DNA from 4 places in the Xenorhabdus siamensis genome. Region 4 is predicted to be linked to each of the others. Evidence: predicted binding sites of a transcription regulator. Region 4 holds the regulator's gene; each other region holds the start of a gene.
What was found. Region 4 encodes Fur, which represses iron uptake genes when iron is present. Its sites were predicted from a motif close to ATAATAATGAGAACNACTATCAA; they were not measured.
Positions count from the first base shown of each region.

Region 1: the regulator Fur is predicted to act here: its motif matches at 1,783-1,805, upstream of AAC852_RS09270 (TonB-dependent receptor domain-containing protein).
Region 2: the regulator Fur is predicted to act here: its motif matches at 2,015-2,037, upstream of AAC852_RS10565 (TonB-dependent hemoglobin/transferrin/lactoferrin family receptor).
Region 3: the regulator Fur is predicted to act here: its motif matches at 1,048-1,070, upstream of sodA (superoxide dismutase [Mn]).

Region 1 covers NZ_JBBMXE010000009.1:22,473-25,691, reverse strand. The annotation lists gene AAC852_RS09270 (TonB-dependent receptor domain-containing protein) at 1-1,760, opposite strand, end outside; gene AAC852_RS09265 (acetyl/propionyl/methylcrotonyl-CoA carboxylase subunit alpha) at 2,204-3,219, opposite strand, start outside.
Region 2 covers NZ_JBBMXE010000010.1:38,497-41,715, forward strand. The annotation lists gene AAC852_RS10565 (TonB-dependent hemoglobin/transferrin/lactoferrin family receptor) at 1-1,944, opposite strand, end outside; gene AAC852_RS10570 (YtxH domain-containing protein) at 2,197-2,724, shown strand; gene betA (choline dehydrogenase) at 2,800-3,219, opposite strand, start outside.
Region 3 covers NZ_JBBMXE010000005.1:142,619-145,837, forward strand. The annotation lists gene acs (acetate--CoA ligase) at 1-771, opposite strand, end outside; gene sodA (superoxide dismutase [Mn]) at 1,166-1,792, shown strand; gene yiiM (6-hydroxyaminopurine reductase) at 1,966-2,640, shown strand; gene AAC852_RS04585 (glycosyltransferase) at 2,846-3,219, shown strand, end outside.
Region 4 covers NZ_JBBMXE010000008.1:145,676-148,894, reverse strand. The annotation lists gene AAC852_RS08885 (beta-N-acetylhexosaminidase) at 1-1,143, shown strand, start outside; gene fur (ferric iron uptake transcriptional regulator) at 1,260-1,709, opposite strand; gene fldA (flavodoxin FldA) at 1,915-2,448, opposite strand; gene ybfE (LexA regulated protein) at 2,623-2,913, opposite strand; gene AAC852_RS08865 (TetR/AcrR family transcriptional regulator) at 3,181-3,219, opposite strand, start outside.

The DNA.
Region 1 (3,219 bases), on a different contig from region 4:
CTTCCTCCAATGGTGAAAGAATCACCAATGGTTGGTGTGAATTCTAATCTTCTGTCAAACAACTCATTACCTTGCATAATTTTATTATTCGCTTTGGCATAAGTCGCTCTTAAGGACAAATTATCCAGTTTATATTTGGCCGCTAATTCAAACCCTTCCAATCTGGATTTTGGGATGTTGTGTAGCGCTCTTTTCGCTAAAGTCGTAGACAGGTTTTTGAAATTGGTCTGGAATACTTTACCAATTACAGTAAATGAGTCGTTTTCAGCAAAAACACTAGGATATGTTCCCGCTACGCCAGTTTCTAAGTTGTACCCTGTTGTAGTTTTCAAGTTAGCATTGTGATTGCTTGGCCCCAGACCAATCTCTTTGCCTAATGGCCCTCTGAAAAGTTCGGTATAATTGGCAAATAATGTGGTTGACGCGCCAAGTTCATATTTCAAACCAAGTGCTTTTGAGAAACGAGCGTAAGTTCTCTCAAAAGGTTCATGGTTTTTATTAACAGTGTTGTATTTGTAATGATCCCATCTGACACCTGGTATGATATGGAAATCAGCAAATTGAATATCATCTTCCAAATAAATAGATGATGACTTTCCTGTTTCTACTGCTTTTTTGTGTACATTTTCTGATACATCAGTGTATGCCATTCTGGTATCAAAATATTCATACCCATAAGTTAAAACATGGGATAATTTCTGGGTATCAAAATTAGAGACATTACGCGCCCTAATGCCTTGGGTTTCAACAATACTGTCAAATCCTTTTCCAGGCCCACCGACTTCCCTCATATGATTGAAATTTTGTTCTGTGTGATAGGCAGAAATTTTTAAATCAATGAAGTCATTATCGACTGGTACATATCTGTAAGTAAGATTATAAGCATCACGCTCTAAAGCGTACGCTCCTTTTTTCCCTTTATTGATGTCCGAGCCAAAATTCAATCTGAAATTAGTATCCGCATCATTCTGATAATGTTCTTTTGATACACTGATGTACTGATCATCAGTCAGATTGAATTTCGCTTTTAATAAGTAATTGACCAGCTTCCCATCGGTAGGGATTGAATCTCTTCCGCGGCTATCTCGGCCCGATTCAGCATCATTTATATTACGATGGTTAAAGTAGCCTAATAAATCAACGGCTCCCACTCTGCCATAAGTTGCTAAAGATTGTTGGAACTCAGAGCCATTACTGACATAACTTAATTTACCTTTTGTACCAAATAATTGGCCCGGCTCTAATAAATCACCAGCATCAACGGTTTCAAATTTTAATGCACCGCCAAGGGCTCCAGTATCATAGGTAATACTATTAGTACCAACGCTGATATCAATTTGCTTCAGCATTTCAGGGTCTATACCGTAGTTCCCCGCATGATGGAAGTGATATCCCTCTTGCCGTGCACCATCAACCGTTACGTTGATGAACTGATCATCCATGCCACGGATTTTAAAACGCTGTCCTAAAGCGCTGGGGTGACCCGCTTGAACACCCGGTACATTCTTTAAAATCTCACCGACACTTTGTGCTTGTCTGACTTTAATTTCGTTACGGTTGACTTTTCCACTCTCTTGTTCTGCATTGTTACCTGCAATAACAACGAGTGTATCGCCAGTTGCCGTTGATTTTTTGATTGGTCCTTCGGTGTTTGCTAGTGCGTTAGTAGAAATAGCCACTGTCAACATTGATGCTGACATCAAAGGAACACACAGGCCACTTTTAGCCAAGCTTGCGTAAATTTTGGTAATTTTAGACATACATTTTTCAGTTAAAACATGATTGATAATTATTATTATTTATATTTCTATAGTAAATGTAAATAACCTTAAGTGACTATCGTTTATTTTAATTATTTGAATCCGGTATCAGGTCCCAATAAATTCTACTATTCTTGGCTCTTAGCGAAGATTTGTTGACGATCTGAGTTCACAAAAGCAGGTTTATTTATTGAATAGATGAAGAAGTTGATGGCGATAAAGAGCCTGAATGAAAATTTGTCGGATACTCAGGAACAACAAGATATCAATTGAATCTCCTTCAGTTTCCTATAACACCCGATATCCTCGATTAATATCCAAGCGTTCCTAAGCAAACACGCCTAAATCTAACAAATTCACATTAAAACCATAACGCGCGGGATTTTCATCTCAAAGCTCAAAACGGGTATAAATCTATACCCGTTGGCTTGTTAGATAAAATATTAATACTCTATTCTGGCCAAAATTTTGTCTGCATCCTGATAATTCCCGGCCTGAGCGCAGAATGTGATTCTCCCTGAACAATGTGCACGGATCTGTACTTCCATTTTCATGGCTTCCATTACGGCAATTACATCACCTTCATTAACGTTCTCCCCTTCCTGCACCAACCAAGAATGCAGGATGCCGGAAATAGGTGCCTTTACCTGACGGGGATCTTGCAACGTTTTTTGCTTTGCTGCTATTGGCTGAGAAGATTGCTTCTCATTGACAGACGCTAACTTTGCTAAACCTGCCAATAGATCTGATGACAAGCCCAATTCATGCCTGCGACCATCAATTTCAATATATGTGCGGGTGATATACTTATCCTCAGCAGGGATTTGACGCAGCGAAGCTTCCAGTTCATCGGCAAAATCTGTTTCAATCCAACGGGTATGAACATTGAAATTATCTCCTGAGACAAAATCAGAATGTTCAATTACAGCTCGGTGGAAAGGTAAAACTGATGCTACTCCACTGATTTTAAATTCTTGTAATGCCCGACGGGCACGAGCAAGAGCCTGCTCACGCGTTGTTCCTGTGACAATCAGTTTCGCCATCAATGAATCAAAAGTGGCGGGGATTGTAGAACCACTCATTACACCAGAGTCCAGACGAATACCGGGACCAGAAGGTGGGAGAAACTCTGTGATAACGCCGGCTGTGGGTAAAAAACCTTTTCCTGCATCTTCCGCATTGATGCGAAATTCAAACGAATGTCCTCTTGGTGCAGGTGTTTCTTGGATGCTTAACGGATAACCTTCTGCAATCCTCAACTGTTCAATAACCAAATCAATCCCTGTTGTTTCTTCCGTAACAGGGTGCTCAACTTGTAAGCGAGTATTCACTTCTAAAAAAGAGAGCGTACCATCAGTACTAAGTAAAAATTCGACCGTCCCCGCTCCGATATAATTGGTTGCTGCACAAATCGCTTTTGCCGCTTCATGAATACGTTCTCGTTGCTGCTGAGTTAAAA
Region 2 (3,219 bases), on a different contig from region 4:
TTGTCCACGTATCGTGGAGTAAGATAACTTACCAAACAGAATGGCGCTATCGTAGAAAGTTTCTATTTCCAACCCTTGTATGGTGTAGCCGGGTAGATTGCGGTGATTCGATAATGGTTTTCCACATGCATTAGATAAACCACTTTTATGGTGTTCCTCACAATAAATTCCACGTCTTTTGAAAATTTCATCTTTTCCCCGATTATGGAATAGCGTAGTACGGATTTGTAGACTGTCATTCTCAAGCATCAGATTATCGTAATCAAAAATGGCACCAAATCGTATTCCTGTCATTTTTTCAGTACTTAGGTTACGGCTGGAGCCCGGAACGGAGGTTCCTTCTGACTGAACCTCATATTGTTCATCTACCAGTGGTGCTCTCCATGTATGGCTGATGTCTGCAAATAGTGAGAGATTCGGAGTAGTTTTCCACATTAAGCCCAGATGAGGTGTCCAGCCAGTATAAGTTACACTGCTGTAGTCATGATTGGCTTCGGGGGATTTATTGTTAAAACGAGGGGCCTTATTTTCTTCACCCGTATTTTTTACATGGTCATAGCGCACTCCTGGTGTAACTGTAACGCTACCCAGCTTCAGAGAATCCTGCATATAGAGACTGTAGGTATGCTGAGTGCCCGATGGCATATAGTGAGGCTGATAATAGCCGTAATTATACTCAGCATTGTTTTGTATATTTTTACTTTTACTTTTATCGAACATTAAAACGTTGCGCTGATTCTTATGCCAACGGGTTCCAGCTATTAATTCATGCTCGATTACACCTGTTGAGAACACACTATTATTGTTGATCTCAACCATATTGTCGGTGTAATCCGTCCAACTTTTGTTCCCCATTGAGCCACTGAAAAAAGAAGCAGCGTTTCTTGGGCGACTATCGTTTTGTTTGGTTTTGGAATAAGCGTAAGTCAGTGTCAGATTAATCCATGGATTATCTTCGGGGGCGATATTCCATTTGGCGGAATAGTTTTGATCGATTTGATCACGGAAAATCAGTTTTCTTTTCCAGGCGCCATTCCAACCGTATTTCTCTACATCAACGGCTGATGGAACGGTCATCTTATCCCGTTTAGCCGCCCACGGCTGCCAGCCATCCGATTCAGAGCGCATCGCAGATAAACTTATTGTATGCGCATCACTGGGGTAGAAATTGGTTTTCAATAAATAGGATGTTTGATTGTTTTGTGAAAACTCAAAGCGTGTGCCATCAGGGCGCTGGATATTATGACCATCGCGTTTGCTGAAATACAGTAATCCATCAGCGTAGCCATTGGCATCTCTGCCATATAATGCAGCACTGTTGATCCACTGTCTGTCATTGGTATGGTAGCTTTGTTTAATAAAACCACCCCAATCCTCATCAGGGCGCAATAAATCGCTGGCGTCTTTGGTCACAATTTTAACCGAGCCACCAAACCCACCGTTGCCATTCAATATATTATGTGGCCCTTTATCCACATCAATCCGTTTGATTAATTCAGGTTCGATAAAGATGGAACCCTGGCGGTATTTCTCAAACCCTTTTGGGGCATCATCCAGTGTCACTTTGACATCTTCTTGGTCACCCATCCCCCAGATATTTAATGTTTGTCCGCCGGGACGTGGTGAACCAGACATTGAAACGCCGGGAAGTTGTCCAAGCAGCTCAGCGATATTATCCGCCTGAGTACGGTCAATATCTTCCTTTTTAAGTGCAGAACTACCCGCACTGGTGCTGTTATGTGTACTCCCTACAACAGAAAGCGTAGAAAGCTGCATCACCTCATTTTTCTTTTCTGACTTTTGTTTTGAAGGAATTTCAGTAGCCGAAACTGAGCCGGAAAATACAGTGCCTAGCACCAGAGTGCCAGAGAATGTTCCGCTTAAAATTTTTCGGATAAAAGTTGCGATTGGGTGTTTTTCTAAATTTTGACTATTATTTGCCATAAATTTCCCGGAAAGTGTCTGTGTGAAATATTGCATTGTTATAAGTCACCCAGGAAAGTAAATCGGGTAGATGAAAATGAGAATTATTTTTATATGTGTATTTTTTAACGGCATGCTTTTTATCAGTACAGTTTTTTTATAGGCATCGTTTTTATAGACATCGTTTGCTGCAAAGTGCTTATGGGATGTTGTGGTATAAAAACCAGGACACTCATTCGCAAGGTTATTTCCGTAAGTGCAAGGGGTTAATCAATGAAGAAGATTCTTAGTACACTGTTCTTGGTAGGAATTGTGGCATTTATTGCAGGTTGTGATGATGCTTCCAAAAAAGCGGAGGATTCAACCCATCAAACTGAAGATAGTGCGTCTCAAATGAAAACGGATACTGAGCAAAAAAACTCAGGAATGACGGATACGGACAATGAAAAAGAAAAACCACAAGGCATGAAAGACAATGCTACGGGCGGAGAACGTGAGTCGGTAGATAAATCCAGGGAAACACAGGGTAACATCAACCATTCCACTCATGATGCGGTAAGTCAAACGCAATCTTCCAAGACGGCTGATGTAAAGGATGATGTGACAAAATCTCTAAATGACGCAGCGGATAAGGTGGCAGCCAAAGCGGGGGAGGTACAACAACAGGCCACGGATAAAATTAATCGGTTTGCAGATGAAATAAAGTCGAAGACGAAAGAAATCAAATCGGATACTGATAAAAAAACGGATGATTTAATCAATAGTCTTAAAGGTGATAATAGTAAAAAAGAGGAAGGTTAATTCAGTGTGCCAGAATTTATCACTCTGATAATTTATTTATATAGGAAGGGTGATCTGAACGTGATCACCCTTTTTTCAGGAAATTTTTGATGATGTGTTGACCGGCGATTTACGTACCGGAGCACCATTGGCGACATAATATTTTGCCTGACTACGGGGCAAAGGGGTATGTCCCCGGATTTTATCGCCGATTTTCTCTGCCATCATGATGGTGGTGGCATTCAAATTGCCGGTAATAATTTCCGGCATAATAGACGCATCAATGACACGCAGGTTTTCAACACCATGCACTCGCCCTTGACCATCAACAACCGCCATTTCATCAAATCCCATCTTACAACTACAGGATGGATGAAAAGCTGTCTCGGCACGTTCACGAATAAAGGCATCCAACTGCTCATCTGTCTGAATATCAGCTCCGGGGCTTATCTCCCGGCCACAATAAGGCGCAAGTGCGGGTTGTACCATGATTTCTCGTGTGATGCGAATGGCATC
Region 3 (3,219 bases), on a different contig from region 4:
ATCTTCTGCATTCATCTCTTCGGCCGGACAGTCTGCATTCATCCCATCAGTTAATTCATGCCACCATAAATCACGTTCGGTTTGCCAGCTTGTGGCATTATCTGTACGTTTAAAAACAACAACATTGGTAACACTTGTCACGGTTGGGTTGCTCAGTGCTTCATCAACATTTTTTTTCAGTGGAACAGTTCGTCCGGCTCGTATACCTTCATTAGCAGTAATAATTAACTTGGCATTTGAATCGATAACCCGACCAGAAATTGCATCAGGAGAAAAACCACCGAAAATCACCGAGTGAATTGCGCCAATCCGGGCACAGGCCAGCATGGCAACAGCAGCTTCCGGCACCATTGGCATATAGATAGCGACGACATCACCTTTTTTAATCCCTATTTTTTTCAATGCATTAGCGAATTGACAGACATCGTGATATAGCTCTTGATACGTAACATATCTGGATTCAGTGGGATTATCTCCTTCCCAGATAATGGCAGTCTGATTACCACGTTCTTGTAAATGGCGGTCAAGGCAGTTAGCACTTAGATTCAGTGTTCCATCTTCAAACCAACGGATACTGATGTGTCCGGGGTCAAAAGAGCTGTTTTTAACCGTGGTATAAGGTTTGATCCAATCCAGTATTTTACCTTTCTCACCCCAGAACCCTTCAGGATCTTGTAGTGACCATTGGTAGTCTTGCATATATTGTTGCTTGTTTATCAGGGCTGTTTCTGCGATGTCAGCAGGAATAGGATGCTTGATTATTTGAGTCATATTTTTATCTCCTTGCAATTGTTAATACTATGTCAAAACAAGGTTAACTAAAGTGTAAGAAGAAATTTTGTTTCTTTTTTGGGCGGAAGATCACGCAATTGGAAAGAATGAATTTCATGAGATGAGCATTTAGTGCGGCGTATTTGTGAAAATTAATTGTCATTAATAATTTCATTATTTAAACAAATACACTAACTGATGGATTTTATTTAGTTATTTCGTCTAAGAAACGAAATAAAAGAGAAATTAAAAAGAAACCATAGTTATAATATGGAATTGATAATCGTTTTCATTATCGTTTAATTCACTATAATAATCTTGCAGTTCACAAGGCGTGAGCCTCATACCCAATAAATAAAAGGTGTGTATATTTTAAAACAACTGGAGATATGACATGAGCCATTCACTACCTTCTCTACCATATCCTTATGACGCGCTAGAGCCGCATTTCGATGAACAAACGATGATAATTCATCACACCAAACACCATCAAGCTTACATTACAAATCTCAATACTGCATTGGAAGACTGTCCAGAACTAGCCTCTCTGGGGGTTGATGAACTAGTTCAGCGGCTTGATGAAGTTCCTGCTGATAAACGTACTCTCATACGTAATAATGCAGGAGGTCATTTAAATCATAGTCTGTTCTGGAAGTGGTTGAAGTTAAAAACAACTTTATCTGGTGCTTTAAAAGCTGCGATAGAAAGGGATTTTGGTAGCGTTGATGCTTTCAAAGAAAAATTTGAACAAGCAGCCGCAACCCGTTTTGGCTCTGGGTGGGCTTGGTTAGTCTTAAAAGAAGATGGCAAACTTGACGTTGTTTCTACTGCAAATCAGGATAGCCCATTGATGGGTGAAGAGATTTCCGGTACTTCAGGTTATCCTATTTTGGGATTGGATGTGTGGGAACATGCTTATTATCTGAAGTATCAAAACCGTCGTCCCGACTATATTAAGGCATTTTGGCATGTCGTAAATTGGGAAGAAGCGGCAAAACGTTACGAAGAAAAAATGGAATAAGTTCTAAAAATCCCTCTCTTAATAATGCTGATCACTGTGGGGTCAGCATTTTTATTGCTCATAATATTCGCTATCATTTGACATCTTTTCTGCTTTAAAAGGGCAAAAAGATGAAACTTGGCGTTTATTTGGTCAGGATAATATTTATATTAGCCTATTGAGGAGAAATAGAAATGTATTACCCACAGGTATATAGAGGTAAAATAACATCTTCCGAAAAGTGGGGTTTCAGTGCAATCAACAAACTGTTGGTGAATGGACGCTTACAGCTAACCTCTCTTGGTCTGGAAGGTGATGAACAGGCAGAGACTCGTTTTCATGGCGGTCCTGATCGCGCGCTTTGTCATTATCCTATGGAACATTACCTCTTTTGGAAAAGGCAATTTCCTGAATTAGTGGAATTATTTGTATCTCCCTTATTTGGTGAAAACATATCAACGGAAGGTATGACAGAAGAGAATGTTTATATTGGGGATATTTTCCAGTGGGGAGAAGCAATTATTCAGGTGACACAACCCCGTTCTCCTTGCTACAAACTTAACCTTATTACTGGAATTGCGAATTTTGCAGCCATGATGCAAGATAAAGGGTATTGCGGTTGGTTATATCGGGTCATCTCTTCAGGTTTTGTCAGTGCTGCTGAACCACTAAAATTATTAAGTCGAAATAGTGATGTTTCTGTTAAGGATGCGATTTCCATTGCTTTCCATAGCCCATTTGATGGAGAACAATACCAAAGTTTAATGAGGGCAGCAGGGTTATCTGCTAGCTGGAGTCTAACGATGCAAAAGCGGATATTGCATGGAAAAATAGAGGACTTCAATCGTCGTTTATTTGGAAATAATTAAGAAAATCGTCAAACAATATATTGTCAGAGCACAGTTGACGATAATCAGATTATTGTTATCGTCATACTTATTTTTAAAATGTGATAAATGTCACAAAAATGTGTATTTACATTATTAGAATGGATTATCCATACGAATTTCTTATTCTGCAAAAAATACAAATTCAATCAAAATTAAAACATTAATAATAATGAAGAGGTGATTTGTGAATGTACCAAATAAAATCCACTATTTCTGGACTGGTAAAGATATACCAGAGAAGTTTATGAGAAATATTATTGAAATGAAAACGCATAACCATGGTTTTGAAGTGCATTTATGGGTTCTTAACAAATCATTAATGACAAGAACATTTAATAATATGATAGAAAACATTGATAGTAAATTTGGTGTAATTAATGTAGGTGAGTTATTTGGATGTGAATTTGATAAGTTAGGAGGAAAAGAGAAAATACAAAAATTAAATTATAAATTTAATGCTTTTTTTATTAGAGATATAAATGAAGCTTTTGATGCTATACATAAAAAACTTATACATTCGCATAAAAATATTATATTCTTGAAATTTATGTTTTATAG
Region 4 (3,219 bases):
AAACGTTTTGTTGACAAAGTCATCAGTGAAATCGTTGCCATGCACAAAGAAGCCGGGGCGCCACTGAAAACATGGCATTTTGGCGGTGATGAAGCGAAAAATATTCGTTTAGGGGCGGGTTATCAGGATAAAGATGGCCCAATTGAACCGGGTAAGGGGATTATAAATAAAAAAATCGAAGACAAACCATGGGCAAAATCTCAGGCTTGTCAAAAAATGATTACGAAGGGCATTATCAAAGATGTTGATGAGCTGGCCAGTTACTTCGCAATTGAAGTGAGTAAGATTGTCAATGCTCATGGTATTGAGACAATGCAGTCATGGCAGGATGGCCTGAAACATGCGAAATCGGCTAAAGACTTTGCTACTCAGCATGTTACGGTAAACTTTTGGGATACGCTCTATTGGGGAGGTTATGATTCCGTTAATGACTGGGCAAACAAAGGTTATCGTGTCGTTGTTTCCAGCCCTGATTATGTTTACCTAGATATGCCGTACGAAGTCAATCCGAAAGAGCGGGGCTATTATTGGGCATCCCGTTTTAATGATGAAGCCAAAATCTTCAGTTTTGCACCAAATAATATGCCACAAAATGCCGAAACTTCGGTGGATATCAATGGTAACTATTTCAATACCACCAGTAATAAACGTTGGCCAGGGGCGTATGGCGTATCAGGGCTGTTATGGAGTGAAACGGTGCGTACTGATCAGCAAATGGAATATATGATTTATCCGCGTTTGCTGCCGCTGGCGGAACGTGCGTGGCATCAGGCTGAATGGGAACAGAATTACCAACAGGGCAGGGAGTATAAAGGCGGAGTCACACGGTATGTTGAAACCGATAAACTCAATAATGATTGGCGTCGTTTTGCCAATTTAATGGGGCAACGTGAAATGGCAAAACTGGATAAAGCGCATGTTGCATATCGATTACCAATACCGGGAGCAAGGATTGTGTCAGGGACATTGGAAGCAAACATTGCCTTGCCGGGGTTGGCAATTCAGTATTCATTGAATGATGGCAAAACTTGGGAAATTTATGATGACAGACAAAGACCGCACGTTGAAGGTAATGTGAAAGTCCGTTCTGTTAGCACTGATGGTAAGCGTTTTAGTCGAATTGAAGACGTATATCAAAAATAACCACCTGTAAAAAAAGCAACCTGCCGATTAGCTTAAGCTAATCGGCAGCAGCTCCTTTTGACAAGAGCAGATATTGGAAGTGAGTAGCATGTATCACTTCTTATCGTGTCTTCTTATCATGCTTTCTCATCATGTAACGTACTATCTTTACGGCAATCACCTGTAGTACAGTGACCATACAAATAGAGACTATGATTTGACAACTTGATTCCATGACGTGCAGCAATATCTTTCTGACGTTCTTCAATGGACTCATCGCTGAACTCAATCACTTTACCACAGTCGAGGCAAATCAGATGGTCATGGTGATGTTGCTGAGTGAGTTCAAAAACCGATTTACCGCCTTCAAAATTGTGGCGAGTGACAATGCCGGCATCATCGAACTGGTTCAACACGCGATAGACAGTGGCGAGGCCAATCTCTTCACCGATATCAATCAGTTTTTTATAGAGATCCTCCGCACTGACATGATGGCATTCTGGGTCCTGTAGCACTTCCAGAATTTTCAGGCGAGGAAGTGTTACTTTAAGTCCAGCATTTTTCAATGCTTTATTGTTGTCGGTCATGCGGATTCAGTCCTGTAACTTGAGTTTAGTGAACTTGTGATACTTGGGGTATCGTGAGAGAATTATGATTTAGTTTCACGCTGTAAATTATAGGCATGGATATTGAAAATGAAAACCATGCCCACTTCGCTATCATGACACATAATTTAAGAATTATCCCGTGTAAAAGGTAATTGTTTCCTTAATACACACACGAGGGTATCTTTTATGCGCCGAGGATCTCTGATAGGCTCATTTCAGCCTTAATCTGCTGTACCCAAGCATCAACACGCTCTTCGGTCAATTCTGGTTGGCGATCTTCATCAATAGCAAGACCAATGAAGTGATTATCGTCAGCCATACCTTTAGATACTTCAAAGTGATACCCTTCAGTTGGCCAGTGTCCAACAATGATTGCACCACGAGGTTCGATAATATCGCGGATGGTGCCCATAGCATCACAGAAATATTCTGCATAATCTTCCTGATCACCACAACCAAACAGGGCAACTAACTTCCCTTCAAAATTGATCTCTTCCAGAGTTGGGAAGAAATCATCCCAGTCACATTGAGCTTCGCCGTAGTACCAGGTTGGAATGCCTAGCAGCAGGATATCGAAGGCTTCAAGATCTTCCTTGCTGCTTTTGGCAATATCGTGAACTTCCGCAACATCAGCACCGCCCAGTTTTTCTTGGATCATTTTGGCAATGTTCTCTGTGTTGCCAGTGTCGCTGCCGAAGAATATACCTATTATTGCCATAAAGTAGATTAACCTCTTGTTCTATTAGTGTATTAAATCTATACACGTCACGCTGAAATCAGCAGGAAAAATAGCAGTTTTATTAAAATGAAAAACGTTATTTTGACCAAACATCAGTGACAAGTCTGTCAGATTTGTGTGGTGACGCCGCTTCATTCTGTTGAATTAAAGCCGTTAATTGGTAAGGCGATTCTCTGTTGCCAGTTGAGCCAGCAACATCTGTTCAATCAATTCACTGCGGCTGATATTGCGCTGTTTTGCCAGATGGTTGAGAGCACCAACAGCATCTTCATTGAGTTTGAGTTCCACCCGACGCAGTCCTTTGACTTTATCCCGGCGCAACTGGTTGCGTTTATTGATCCTAAGCTGTTCATCTCTGGACAGCGGATTTGTTTTAGGTCGCCCTGGCCTGCGTTCATCTGCGAACAAATCCAGTGTGGTGCGATCAGTTTGTTCTTTTGCCATAAATTCGATTGATAAAGGGCGTGTACCAATAATATAGCGGGCAATGATACCTTAGCTGGACGCGTGTCGCTACTGGTTGATGGGAGAGATTGTTGGTTGATAAGAGAGATTGTTGGGTTCAGCCAAAATTCAGACATAATAATGCCGGGAAAGTGGTGTATAGCGTGATGTATAACAAGTACGGTGTGAAAAGAAATAAAATGGAGAAAAAAGAGTTGTGTTGGTCTGATTAAGGCAAATGCCTTAATCAGAAAACGGTTGTAAGAGTTATGGAGTAAAGGCTTTTCGTATTAAATAAATAAGAGC